Regions from separate parts of the Micromonospora sp. DT48 genome, predicted to be linked through region 1. Evidence: predicted binding sites of a transcription regulator. Region 1 holds the regulator's gene; the other holds the start of a gene.

What was found. Region 1 encodes HrcA, which represses chaperone genes, less so after heat shock. Its sites were predicted from a motif close to GGTTNGCACNCTCNNNNNGAGNGTGCNAACC; they were not measured.
Region 2: the regulator HrcA is predicted to act here: its motif matches at 4,101-4,131, upstream of groL (chaperonin GroEL).

Annotation. Positions count from the first base shown of each region.
Region 1 is NZ_JBNCLE010000011.1:45,350-51,613, forward strand. Features, by position in the region: gene ACLQ2S_RS14950 (hypothetical protein) at 1-729, opposite strand, end outside; gene ACLQ2S_RS14955 (enoyl-CoA hydratase-related protein) at 833-1,621, opposite strand; gene hemW (radical SAM family heme chaperone HemW) at 1,642-2,865, shown strand; gene ACLQ2S_RS14965 (DUF4870 domain-containing protein) at 2,888-3,466, opposite strand; gene hrcA (heat-inducible transcriptional repressor HrcA) at 3,675-4,697, shown strand; gene dnaJ (molecular chaperone DnaJ) at 4,771-5,910, shown strand; gene ACLQ2S_RS14980 (16S rRNA (uracil(1498)-N(3))-methyltransferase) at 5,912-6,264, shown strand, end outside.
Region 2 is NZ_JBNCLE010000004.1:315,314-321,577, forward strand. Features, by position in the region: gene ACLQ2S_RS02225 (S8 family serine peptidase) at 1-1,897, shown strand, start outside; gene ACLQ2S_RS02230 (hypothetical protein) at 2,048-2,179, shown strand; gene groL (chaperonin GroEL) at 2,281-3,903, opposite strand; gene ACLQ2S_RS02240 (hypothetical protein) at 4,179-5,093, opposite strand; gene ACLQ2S_RS02245 (cold-shock protein) at 5,412-5,615, opposite strand; gene ACLQ2S_RS02250 (GNAT family N-acetyltransferase) at 5,827-6,264, shown strand, end outside.

The sequences.
Region 1 (6,264 bases):
CCCCACCTTCAGCAGGGTCGGGTTGCCGTAGCTGTCGACGGCGGAGCTGACGTAGCCCCGGCCCGCCGGTCGATCATCGCCGGAGGTGAACTCCACCAGGCCCCAGTCGAGCGTCAGTCCCTCGGTCAGCGCGGCGATCGCCGCCGCGCCGCGCAGCACCGGATCACCACCCACCGTGCAGGTGACCGCGGTGGTGGCGTGGCCGAGCAGGGCGCGGGTGAGCACCTCCGACTCGTCGGCCCACTTCTCGTACGCCTCCGGGAAGGCCGAGCGCTGCACCTTCTGGGCGGCGTCGGTGACCCGCATGTCCTCCCAGCCGCGCACCTTCTTCAACGCCGCGTAGAACTTGCCCGCCGCGTACCGGGGGTCGCGGATCTGTTTCGGCGTGCCCCAACCCTGGCTCGGGCGCTGCTGGAACAGCCCCACCGAATCGCGGTCACCGCCGGCCAGGTTGCGCAGGCCGGACTCCTGGTACGCCGTGGCCAGCGCCACCACCACCGCCCGCTCGGGCATCTCGCGCTGCACGCCGATCGCCGCGATGGTCGCCGCGTTCGCCATCTGCTGCGAGTCGAGCGTCACCTCGCCGTCGGCCTGGACGGTGCAGGCCCGGCCGGCCAGGGGCAGCCGTAGCCCTTCACCGGCCTGCCTCAGCACCACGATCATCCCGATCGCGGCGACCAGGACGAGAACCACGAAGCCCGTCGCGACAGCCCGAGTTCGCACCCGCACCTCCTGTTTCACGTCGCCAAGGGTACGTCCCGCATCGACCGCTACGGGCCGTCCGACCGGTTCCACCCCCGGGTACCGGAAGGTTCCCCGTCCCGGTCGCCGCTCACCTGTCGAGTTCCGCCACCCACCGTGGCGGTCGCTTCTCCCGGAACGCGGTGACGCCCTCGATCCCGTCCGCCGACAGGAAGTACCCGGTCGACAGCTCTGCCAGCTCGGCCAGCTCGGCGCGCAGGTCGACGGCCGTGGGACGGCGCAGCAGGCGTTTCGCCCCGGCCAGCGCCGCCGGAGCGCCGCGCACCAGCGAGTCGCAGTACCGCCGCACCACGGCGTCCAACTCCCCGGTCGGCACCGCGGTGGTGACCAGGCCGATCTCGGCCGCCCGCCGGCCGTCGAAGGTGTCACCGGTCAGGTAGAGCTCGGCCGCGGTCCGGGAGGAGAGCCGAGGCAGCACCGTCGCGGAGATCACCGCGGGGATCACCCCGATCCGCACCTCGGTGAAGGCGAACGTGGCCTCGGCCGCGCAGACCGCCAGGTCAGCCGCCGCGATCAGACCCAGGCCGCCGGCCCGCGCCGGTCCGGCCACCTTCGCCAGCACCGGCTTCGGGCACTCCCAGACGGCCGCGAGCACGTCACCCAGCATCCCGGCGGGCACCGTGCCGCTGGCGTACGCCGCAGCGGTCTCCTTCAGGTCGGCACCGGAGCAGAAGACCGGCCCGGTGTGGTCGAGCACGATCACCCGGACGGCGTCGTCGGCGACCGCGGCGGCCAGCCCGGCCAGCAGCTCGGTCATCAGCGGGGTGGAGAGCGCGTTGCGGTTGTGCGGGCTGTCCAGCGTGAGCGTGGTCACGCCGTGGACCGTGGAGACCCGTACCAGCGCGTCGGTAGACGTCATGGAACGGCACACTAGTGGCCATGCCCGGCGTCCTTCCAGCAGGCGAGCCCGTACCCGTCGACGGGTCACTGCCCGCGTCCGCCCGTGCGTCCGTGGGCGCCCGGGGGTTCGGCGTGTACGTGCACGTGCCCTTCTGCGCGAGCCGCTGCGGCTACTGCGACTTCAACACCTACACCGCCGACGAGTTGGGCGGTGGCGCGAGCCGGGAGGGGTACGCCGACGCGGTGCTGGCGGAGCTGACGCTCGCCGCCCGGGTGCTGGGCGAGGCCCCGCCGGGCCGGGTGGACACGGTCTTCGTCGGCGGCGGTACCCCCACCCTGTTGCCCGCCCACGACCTGGCCCGGATCCTCGAGGCCGTCGACCGCACCTGGGGGCTGGCCGCCGACGCGGAGGTGACCACCGAGGCCAACCCGGAGTCGGTGACGCCCGCCTCGTTGAAGGAGTTGCGCGCGGCCGGCTACACCCGGATCTCGCTGGGCATGCAGTCGGCCGCGGCCGGGGTGCTTGCCGTGCTCGACCGCCGGCACCACCCGGGCCGGGCCACCGCCGCCGCGCTGGAGGCCCGTGACGCCGGCTTCGACCACGTCAACCTCGACCTGATCTACGGGACGCCGGGGGAGCGGGCCGAGGACTTCGCCGCCTCGCTGGACCAGGTGGTGGCCGCGGGCGTGGACCACGTCAGCGCGTACGCCCTGATCATCGAGGACGGCACCCGGCTGGCCGCCCGGATGCGTCGTGGCGAGCTGCCGTACCCGGACGAGGACGTGGCCGCGGACCGCTACCTGGCCGCCGAGTCGGCCCTCGACGCGGCCGGTTTCTCCTGGTACGAGGTCTCCAACTGGGCCCGCACACCGCAGGCGCGTTGCCGGCACAACCTGCTCTACTGGACCGGCGGGGACTGGTGGGGCCTCGGGCCGGGGGCGCACAGCCACGTCGGCGGCGTGCGCTGGTGGAACGTCAAGCATCCCGGGGCGTACGCGAAGCGCCTGGCCGCCGGGGAGTCACCGGGCCAGGCGCGCGAGGTGCTCACCGGCGACGAGGCGCACATGGAGGAGGTCATGCTCGGGCTGCGGCTGGCCTCCGGCCTGCCCCTGGACGTGCTGACCGACGTCGGGCGAGCCGGCGCGGCGCGGGCCGTGGCCGAGGGGTTGCTCGCCGAGGCCGCGTACGCAGCCGGCCGCGCCGTGCTCACCCTGCGCGGCCGGCTGCTCGCCGACGCCGTGGTCCGCGACCTGCTGCCCTGATCCCCGTCACCAGGCGCTTCGGTCAGCGCTTCACGAACGCGTAGCTCATCGGGTACTGGTAGAGGACTCCGTCGTTGGCCTTCACCCCGCCGATGATGCCGAAGATCAGCGGAATGATCCCCGCGATGATCGGAAGGAAGAACAGGAGGCCGCAGGTGATCGTGGCGAGCACCCAGCTCAGCACGCCGGCGATGGCCCAGGTGAGCTGGAAGTTCAGTGCGGCCACGGAGTGCGCCCGGACGACCGGGGACTGCTGACCACGGGCCATCATCGCGATCAGCGGGGCCACCCAGCCGAGGAGTCCGCCGCCGACGACCACGCCGAGCGGGCCACCGAAGTGGGCGATCAGGGCCCAGGTCTTGTCCTCGTTGTTGGCGTAGCCACCGCCCGGCGCGCCGTAACCGCCGGTCGGGTAGCCGACACCGGGCGTTCCCGGTGGCGGTGGGTAACCGCCGGGTGGGGGATAGCCGGCCGGCGGCGGCTGGTCGCCGGTGGGGGGCGGATAGCCGCCGGGTGGGGGATAGCCGCCCTGGCCAGGCGAGCCGGACAGTGGTGTCGTGGATTCGTCGCCGGAGTCCGGGGGACGAGGTGGTTCAGTCATGGGGGTCACGGTAGGTGTCACCGGCAACGTCGCACCATAGCGACACCGGCGAGGGTCAACCCGCCGATCGGCTCGATCATGGGCGGAACGACTTGATCATCGCGTCGACGGGAGCGCCGACGTAGACTGGCACTCGCTACAGTCGAGTGCCAGGGCGTTTCCCTGATGGCCGTGACTCGGGACTGACCTGCGACAGGAGGTGGGGAGGGTGGGTCTGGACGACCGCAAGCTCGCCGTGCTCCGGGCGATCGTCGAGGACTACGTCGCCACCCAGGAGCCGGTCGGTAGCAAGTCACTGGTCGAGCGGCACCAACTGTCCGTCTCACCGGCGACGGTCCGCAACGACATGGCCGTGCTGGAGGAGGAGGGTTACATCCGCCAACCGCACACCAGCGCGGGGCGGGTGCCCACCGACCGTGGCTATCGACTCTTCGTCGACCGGTTGAGTCGGGTCAAGCCGCTCAGCCCGGCCGAGCGCCGGGCGATCGAGCGCTTCCTGGCCGGTGCGGTCGACCTCGACGACGTGGTGCAGCGTACGGTGCGGCTGCTGGCGCAGCTGACCCGGCAGGTCGCGGTCGTGCAGTATCCGAGCCTGGCCCGATCCCGGGTGCGTCACCTGGAACTGGTGCCGATCTCCACCACCCGGCTGATGCTGGTGATGATCGCCGACACCGGCCGGGTCGAGCAGCGGCTGGTCGAGATGCCCGCGCCGATCCTCGCCGACGACGTGCTGGACCTGCGCCGGCTGGTCAACGAGAAGCTGGTCGGCGTGTTCCTGTCGGAGACCCCGCCGCTGGTGCAGACCCTCATCGACGACTCCCCGCCGCACCTGCGACCGGCCATGACGACGCTGTCCACGGTGCTGTTGGAGACCCTGGTCGAGCGGCACGAGGAGCGACTCGCCCTGGCCGGCACCGCGAACCTCGCCCGGGGCGGCCTGCTCGACTTCCAGGGTTCGCTGCGCCCCATCCTCGAGGCGCTCGAGGAGCAGGTCGTGCTGCTCAAGCTGATCGGCGAGGTGGAGCCGAGCACCCTGCGGGTACGCATCGGCGACGAGAACGAGATCGACAACCTGCGGGCGGCCTCCGTGGTCAGCACCGGGTACGGCCCGGGCGCGACCATCGTCGGGGGGATGGGCGTGCTGGGACCGACCCGGATGGACTACCCCGGAACCATCGCCACGGTGAGGGCCGTGGCACGCTACGTGGGCGAGCTGCTGGCCCAGAACTGACCAGTCAGGGCCGACGGCAGGCTGCCGCCGCCGAACGGCGTAACGCGAGACGAACACGAGGACACGGAACGCAGTGGCCAAGGACTACTACGGCATTCTCGGCGTGAGCAAGGGTGCCTCCGATGACGAGATCAAGCGCGCCTACCGCAAGCTGGCGCGCCAGTTCCATCCGGACGTGAATCCGGACCCGGAGGCACAGGAGAAGTTCAAAGACATCAACGCCGCGTACGAGGTCCTCTCGGACGATCGGAAACGGCAGATCGTCGACCTGGGCGGAGATCCGCTGGCACCGGGCGGTGGCGGCGGTCCGGGCGGCCCCGGCGGGGCCGGTCCCTTCGTCGGCTTCCAGGACATCATGGACGCGTTCTTCGGTGGCGCCACCGGCGCCGGACGGGGACCGCGACCACGCACCCGTCCCGGTGCCGACGCGATCCTGCGGCTGGAACTGGACCTCCAGGAGACCGCCTTCGGCGTGGAGGCGCCGATCACCGTCGACACGGCGGTGCTCTGCACCACCTGCTCCGGCGCGGGCACCGCCGCCGGTACCCACCTGGCCACCTGCGAGGCGTGCGGTGGTCGGGGCGAGGTGCAGTCGGTGCAGCGCACCTTCCTCGGCCAGGTGGTCTCGGCCCGACCGTGCACCGTCTGCCAGGGCTACGGCACCACCATCCCGCACCCCTGCCCGACCTGCGCCGGTGACGGCCGGGTCCGCACCCGCCGGTCGCTGACCGTCAAGATCCCCGCCGGGGTGGAGGACGGCATGCGTATCCGCCTCGCCCAGCAGGGCGAGGTCGGCCCGGGTGGCGGCACCGCCGGTGACCTCTACGTGGAGATCCACGAACGGCCGCACGACGTCTTCTCCCGCAAAGGCGACGACCTGCACTGCCGGGTGACGGTGCCGATGACCGCCGCCGCGCTCGGCACCCGGCTGACCATCAAGACGCTCGACAGCGAGGAACCGGTCGACGTCAAGCCGGGCACGCAGCCGGGCAGCACCCTGCGGCTGCGGGCCCGAGGCGTACCGCACCTGCGGGGGGCCGGGCGCGGGGACCTCTACGTCCACCTGGACGTGCGTACCCCCACCAAGCTCGACGCCGAGCAGGAGCGGATGCTGCGCGAGTTCGCCAAGACCCGTGGCGAGGAGGTCGCCGAGCTGACCAAGCAGGGTGGCTTCTTCTCCCGGATGCGGGACGCCTTCAACGGCCACGCCTGACGTGTCCGCCCCGCTGTTCCTGGTCGAGTCGCTGCCGACCGCCGACACGATGGTGCTGGACGGCCCCGAGGGCCACCACGCCGCCACCGTGCAACGGCTGCGCGTCGGCGAACAGCTGCTGCTCGCCGACGGCCGAGGCGGCACCGCCACCGCCGTGGTCACCGCCGTCGGCCGGGGCACCCTCGACCTCGTCGTGACCGACCGGGGGTACGTCGACGCGGCCAACCCGCGTCTGGTGGTGGTCCAGGGCATCGCCAAGGGCGACCGGGGCGAGTTGGCCGTGCAGGCGATGACCGAGACCGGGGTGGACGAGATCGTCCCCTGGGCCGCCGGCCGCTCGGTGGTGCAGTGGCG
Region 2 (6,264 bases), on a different contig from region 1:
GGTGTGGATCGGCGCGCTGGGCGGGCTGCTGGAGACCGTTCTCGCCGGGCTGGGCGCGGCGACGGTCGGCGCGCTGGCCGGGGCGCTGCTCGACGCCCGGTTCTGGGCTCGGTTCGAGGCCGGCGAGCCGCCTCGGCCCGCCCGCCTGGTGCTGCTGGGCGGGTCCGTCGCCGCAGTGGTGCTGCTCCTGGTGGCCGCCGGCGTCGGCCACTCCGGTGCGCAGCTGCCGCTGCTGGTGACGCTACCGCCGGTCGGTTTCACGCTGGCCGCGCTGCGCGCCGTGGCCCGCCGTCCGGGCGGGGCGCGGGGCTCGGCTCCGACCGCCTGGCTGGTCGGGCTCGGCGTGTTCGGCCCGTTGGCGTTCACCGACCCGGAGGAGGTCAGCCTGCTGCTGGTCGGCACCCGCGACGTGCCGTTCTGGGTGGCGGTCGCGACCGGTGCCGGGCTCGTCGTCGCCGTGGTGCTGGCGATCGGGTACGGGCTGCTGCTGGCGCGGCGCTCGGCCCGCGTACCCAATCGGACGCTGGCCGCCGCGAGCGCGCTGACGCTGCTGGTCACGGTCGGCCTGGTCGGCGCGACGGTCGGCCAACCCGGGCTGCACGGCGAGCGGCTCCTGGTGCTGCTGCGGGAGCAGGCGGACCTGAGCGACATCGGTGGCGGCTCAGGTCGAGCGGGTCGGGACGCCCGCGCCGAGGAGGTCTACCGGCGGTTGGTCGACACCGCCGACCGGAGCCAGGCCGAGCTACGGCGGGACCTGCGGCGGGCCCGGCTGCCACACACCCCCTACTACCTGGTCAACGCGATCGAGGTGGCGGGCGGTCCGGCGGTACGGGCCTGGCTGTCCAGCCGACCCGAGGTGGCCCGGGTGCTGGTCAGCCAACGGCTGCGTCCGTTGCCGATGCCCGCGACCAGCGCCACCGGCAGCGCCGCCGCCCCGTCCGGCCCACCATGGAACATCACCATGCTCGGCGCGGATCGGGTCTGGGCCGAACTCGGCGTCACCGGTGCCGGGGTGACCGTGGGCAGTTCCGACTCCGGCGTGGACGGGCGGCATCCGACCCTGGCCGAGGGTTTCCGCGGCGGCGACGACTCGTGGTTCGACCCGTGGAACGGCACCCGGTCACCTACCGACCGCAGCGGGCACGGCACCCACACGATGGCCAGTGCGGTCGGCCGGGACGGCATCGGCGTGGCCCCGGGGGCGCGGTGGGTGGGCTGCGTCAACCTCGACCGCAACCTGGGCAATCCGGCCGCCTACCTCGACTGCCTCCAGTTCATGCTGGCGCCCTTCCCACCCGGTGGTGACCCGTTCCGGCAGGGTCGACCGGCGCGAGCACCGGAGATCCTGACCAACTCGTGGGGCTGCCCGCCGATCGAGGGCTGCGACCCGCAGGCGCTGCGACCGGCCACCGCCGCGCTGGAGGCGGCCGGGATCCTGGTCGTCGCGGCGGCCGGCAACACCGGCCCGTTCTGCGGCTCCGTGCAGGATCCTCCCGCGCCGTACCCGGACGTGCTGACCGTCGGTGCGGTGGACGACCGGCGACGGGTCACCGCCTTCTCCTCCCGGGGCCCGACGGTCACCGCAGCGGCGAAGCCGGACCTGATGGCACCGGGCAAGGATGTCCTCTCGGCGATGCCCGGTGGCGGGTACGCCGTACTCGACGGCACCTCGATGGCCACCCCTCAGGTGGCCGGCGTGGTGGCGCTGATGTGGTCGGCCAATCCGGAACTCGTCGGCGACCTGGACCGGACCCGGCGGATCCTGGCCGAGACGGCCGACCCGGTCGAGACCGGCGACTCGCCCCGGGAGCAGACCGACGACTGTGGTGGCGGGGCGAACCTCGTCGGTGCCGGCCTGGTCAACGCGTACGCGGCGGTCTCCGCCGCCCGTGGATGATCGCGGAGGAACGCTCCCACCCGACGTGAGCGGATCTCGCTCCGGGGTTATCCAACCTCGCCTGAACTGCTATCTTGCGGCTTCATGCATGGTCATTCGCCCGGCGCGGCGGCTCCCCTCCCGCCGCCGTCGACAGCCCGGTGGCGGGGCATGGCCCTTCTGGTCCTGCTGGGTGTCCCGGCCCTCGTCGTGGCCCTGTGCTGCGGGGTGATACACGTGGTCACCAGGTCGGCCACCGACGACCCGTTCGGCCACCGAGGCGGCGTCTCCGGACCACCCTGACCAGGTGGAGGACGTCGGCGGCCGGGGCGCCGACTGCCCAGACAACGCCGAAGGGGGCGGACCGCTGACGCGGCCCGCCCCCTTCGGCGTTGGAGCTGGACTCAGAAGTCCATGTCCCCGCCACCCGGGCCAGCCGGGGCGGCCGGGGTCTTCTCCGGCTTGTCCGCCACGACGGCCTCGGTGGTGAGGAACAGCGCGGCGATCGACGAGGCGTTCTGCAGCGCCGAACGGGTCACCTTGGCCGGGTCGATGATGCCCGCGGCCAGCAGGTCGACGTACTCGCCGGTCGCGGCGTTGAGGCCGTGACCCGAGTCGAGGTTGCGAACCCGCTCCACCACGACGCCGCCCTCAAGGCCGGCGTTCACCGCGATCTGCCGCAGCGGGGCGTCCAGCGCGATCTTCACGATCTGCGCACCGGTCGCCTCGTCGCCGGCCAGGTCGAGCTTGTCGAAGGCGGTCTTGCCGGCCTGGACCAGCGCGACGCCACCACCCGGGACGATGCCCTCCTCGACGGCGGCCTTGGCGTTGCGGACCGCGTCCTCGATGCGGTGCTTGCGCTCCTTGAGCTCGACCTCGGTGGCCGCGCCGACCTTGATCACCGCAACGCCGCCGGCCAGCTTGGCCAGCCGCTCCTGCAGCTTCTCCCGGTCGTAGTCGGAGTCGCTCTTGTCGATCTCGGCCCGGATCTGGTTCACCCGGCCCTGGATCTGCTCGGCGTCGCCGGCACCGTCGACGATGGTGGTCTCGTCCTTGGTCACCACGACCTTGCGGGCGCGGCCCAGCATGTCGAGGCCGACGGCGTCCAGCTTGAGGCCGACCTCCTCGCTGATGACCTGGCCACCGGTGAGGATGGCGATGTCGGTCAGCATGGCCTTGCGACGGTCACCGAAGCCCGGCGCCTTGACGGCCACCGACTTGAAGGTGCCACGGACCTTGTTGACCACCAGGGTGGCCAGGGCCTCGCCCTCCAGGTCCTCGGCGATGATCAGCAGCGGCTTGCCCGACTGCATGACCTTCTCCAGGATCGGGAGCAGGTCCTTGACCGACGAGATCTTGCTGTTCGCGATCAGGATGTACGGGTCGTCGAAGACGGCCTCCATACGCTCCGGGTCGGTCATGAAGTAGGCCGAGATGTAGCCCTTGTCGAAGCGCATACCCTCGGTGAGCTCCAGCTCCAGCCCGAAGGTGTTGCTCTCCTCGACGGTGATGACGCCTTCCTTGCCGACCTTGTCCATCGCCTCGGCGATGATCTCGCCGACGCTGGTGTCACCGGCGGAGATGGAGGCGGTGGAGGCGATCTGCTCCTTGGTCTCAACGTCCTTGGCGAGCTTCAGCAGCTCCTCCGAGACGTTGGCGACGGCGGCCTCGATGCCCCGCTTCAGGGCCATCGGGTTGGCACCGGCGGCCACGTTGCGCAGACCCTCGCGAACGAGTGCCTGGGCCAGGACGGTCGCCGTCGTCGTGCCGTCACCGGCGACGTCGTCGGTCTTCTTGGCGACCTCCTTGACCAGCTCGGCGCCGATCTTCTCGTAGGGGTCCTCGAGCTCGATCTCCTTGGCGATGCTCACACCATCGTTGGTGATGGTGGGGGCGCCCCACTTCTTCTCGAGCACCACGTTGCGGCCCTTGGGGCCGAGGGTCACCTTTACGGCGTCGGCGAGCTGGTTCATGCCCCGCTCGAGGCCGCGGCGCGCCTCTTCGTCGAACGCGATCATCTTGGCCATACGGCGTTGTCCTCCTGGACACTCACGGGCCACCCGAGTGTGTGCCCCGGATGGGCCGTCTGGTGTACGCACCTTGGGACGTCACCACCTGGCGACGGTGACGTCTCCTCGGCCGGGCCGGATAGCCCGCGACGACCGGCCACGTGCCTCACCCGTGGTTATGCCACGAGTGCGACCGAGGCCCCACCGTCCCGACCAACTGGCACTCACGCCATGCGAGTGCCAATGACTTGTTTAGCACTCTGCCCTGCCGAGTGCAAGCACGATGGCCCGGGTCAGCGGAGTTCGGCCACCAGTCGCGCGCTGTTCACCGGGCCCTCGTGAGCCCGCTGCTCGGCGTACGTGACGACGAACCCGACCAGTTGCGCGAAGTAGGCCGGCAGCATCAGCACCGCGATCACCAGCACCATCGAGATGGCGCCCAACGCCGTACCCAGCGAGGTCAGGGGCTGCGCCCCGAACAGCGGAACCGAGGCCCGATCCAGCAGGGTGGTCAGCAGCAGGAACACCAGTGTCGCCCCCACCACCAACGCCACCCGGCTGGACAGCAGAGCCGCCCGGTTCCGGAACATCTGGAACGAACGACCGATCGGATCAGCCCGCTCGAAGAGGAACACCGGCCCGGTCATGCTGAGCATGAACCCGGCGACGAGGCCCGGAAGGAAGCAGCAGAACATGCCGATGGTGACGATGAAGCCGACCAGGAGCGTCCAACCCCACAGCGCGGGTGCCCGGCGTACTCCGTAGTTCAGTGCCGCCGAGACGTCGGCCGGCGCACCGCTTGCCTGCCGGGTGATCACCCAGGTGCCAGCAGCCCAGCCCGCGGCCTGCACCAGGCCGAGCAGGGCGGTGCCACCCGCCAGCACGGCGAACAACGAGCCCAGGTCGGCCCAGTAGGCGGCCGGCAGGACCTCGCCGGCGGCTATCTCGTCCTCCCACTGCCCGGTCCGGTCGAACACCAGCAGCAGACCCGATATCAGCGCCCCCGGCACCACCTGGGTCAGCAGCAGGATCGGCAGCAACTGGCGCCAGCCCCGGCGGACCGCTCCCATCAGGCGCGTGAGCCAGCCCTCCAGCCCGGCACCGGGCGGGTTGACCAGCGCGTCGGGCGGGCCGAGTCCATGGCTGCCCGAGTGGTGGCCGCCGGGTGCCGGATGGCCCGGGTAACCAGGCTGGCCGGGATACGGCATCCCGGGCGGTGGTACGGGATAACCCGGAGCACCGTACGGCGGCGCAGCGGCATGGGGCGGCGCAGCGGGATAAACCGGGGCACCGTACGGCGGCGCAGCGGGGTGAGGCGGCTGCCCAACCCAACCGCCGGGTGGCCCCCACCCGCCCGGGGGGTGGGCGGACGGACCCGTCGGGGGCGGCTGGTCGGACATGGACCCTCCTCAGCATCGGCTGGAACGGCCCATGATCTTCCCTTGTGGGGCACCGGCATCGCAGCCCCCTCCGGCCACGGTCACGCCACCCGACGACGATCAGTCAGTGGGGTGGGTGTTTCGCGTTCAGCCGATGACGCGTACCCGCTCGGCCTGCGGGCCCTTCTGCCCCTGGGCGATTTCGAACTCCACCCGCTGACCGTCGTCCAGCGCCTTGTAGCCGTCCATCTCGATCGCGGAGAAGTGGACGAAGACGTCCTGCCCGCCGTCGACGGCGATGAAGCCGTAGCCCTTCTCGGCGTTGAACCACTTCACGGTGCCTTGTGCCACGGTGTTTTCCTCACTCTGCACGGCGTTCCACTACCACCGGTCGCCGGCGCCCCGGCACCCCGGAAATCACTGGTTTCGACAATCGGCGACGACCGCCGAAACGGGTGACCGAAATCGCACGCTACACGAGCAGTGACGACCGTGCACGACCACAAATCGGGCGTATTACAGTCAGCCACATCGTCCGACGTCATTGTGATATCCATGCGGGATGACCAGCGCCGCCGACCGGACGGGCGCACGCCGTGCCGTGGTCCGCCGGGTGGAGCCCGCCGACGCGGCCCGCATGCGTGCCCTGCGCCTGGAGATGCTCGCCGACGCACCGCTGGCGTTCCTGGAGACGATCGCCGAGGCCGCGGCCCGGCCGCACGCCGAGTACGCCGCCCGGATCGCCCAGGTCTCCGCCGGTGGGCACACCGCGCAGTTCGTGGCGGATCCGGGCGGCCGACTCGTCGGGCACGTCGGCGGGGTCGCCCACCCGACCGAGCGACGGGTGACGGTGCTCTACGCCGTCTACATCACCCCGACCTGGCGACGCACCGGACTGCTCGCGGATCTGGTCGACGGGGTGGCGGAGTGGTCCCGGGCCTGCGGGCGCGACGAGCTGATGCTCGAAGTGGTGGTCGGCAACGACCGTGCCTATCGCGCC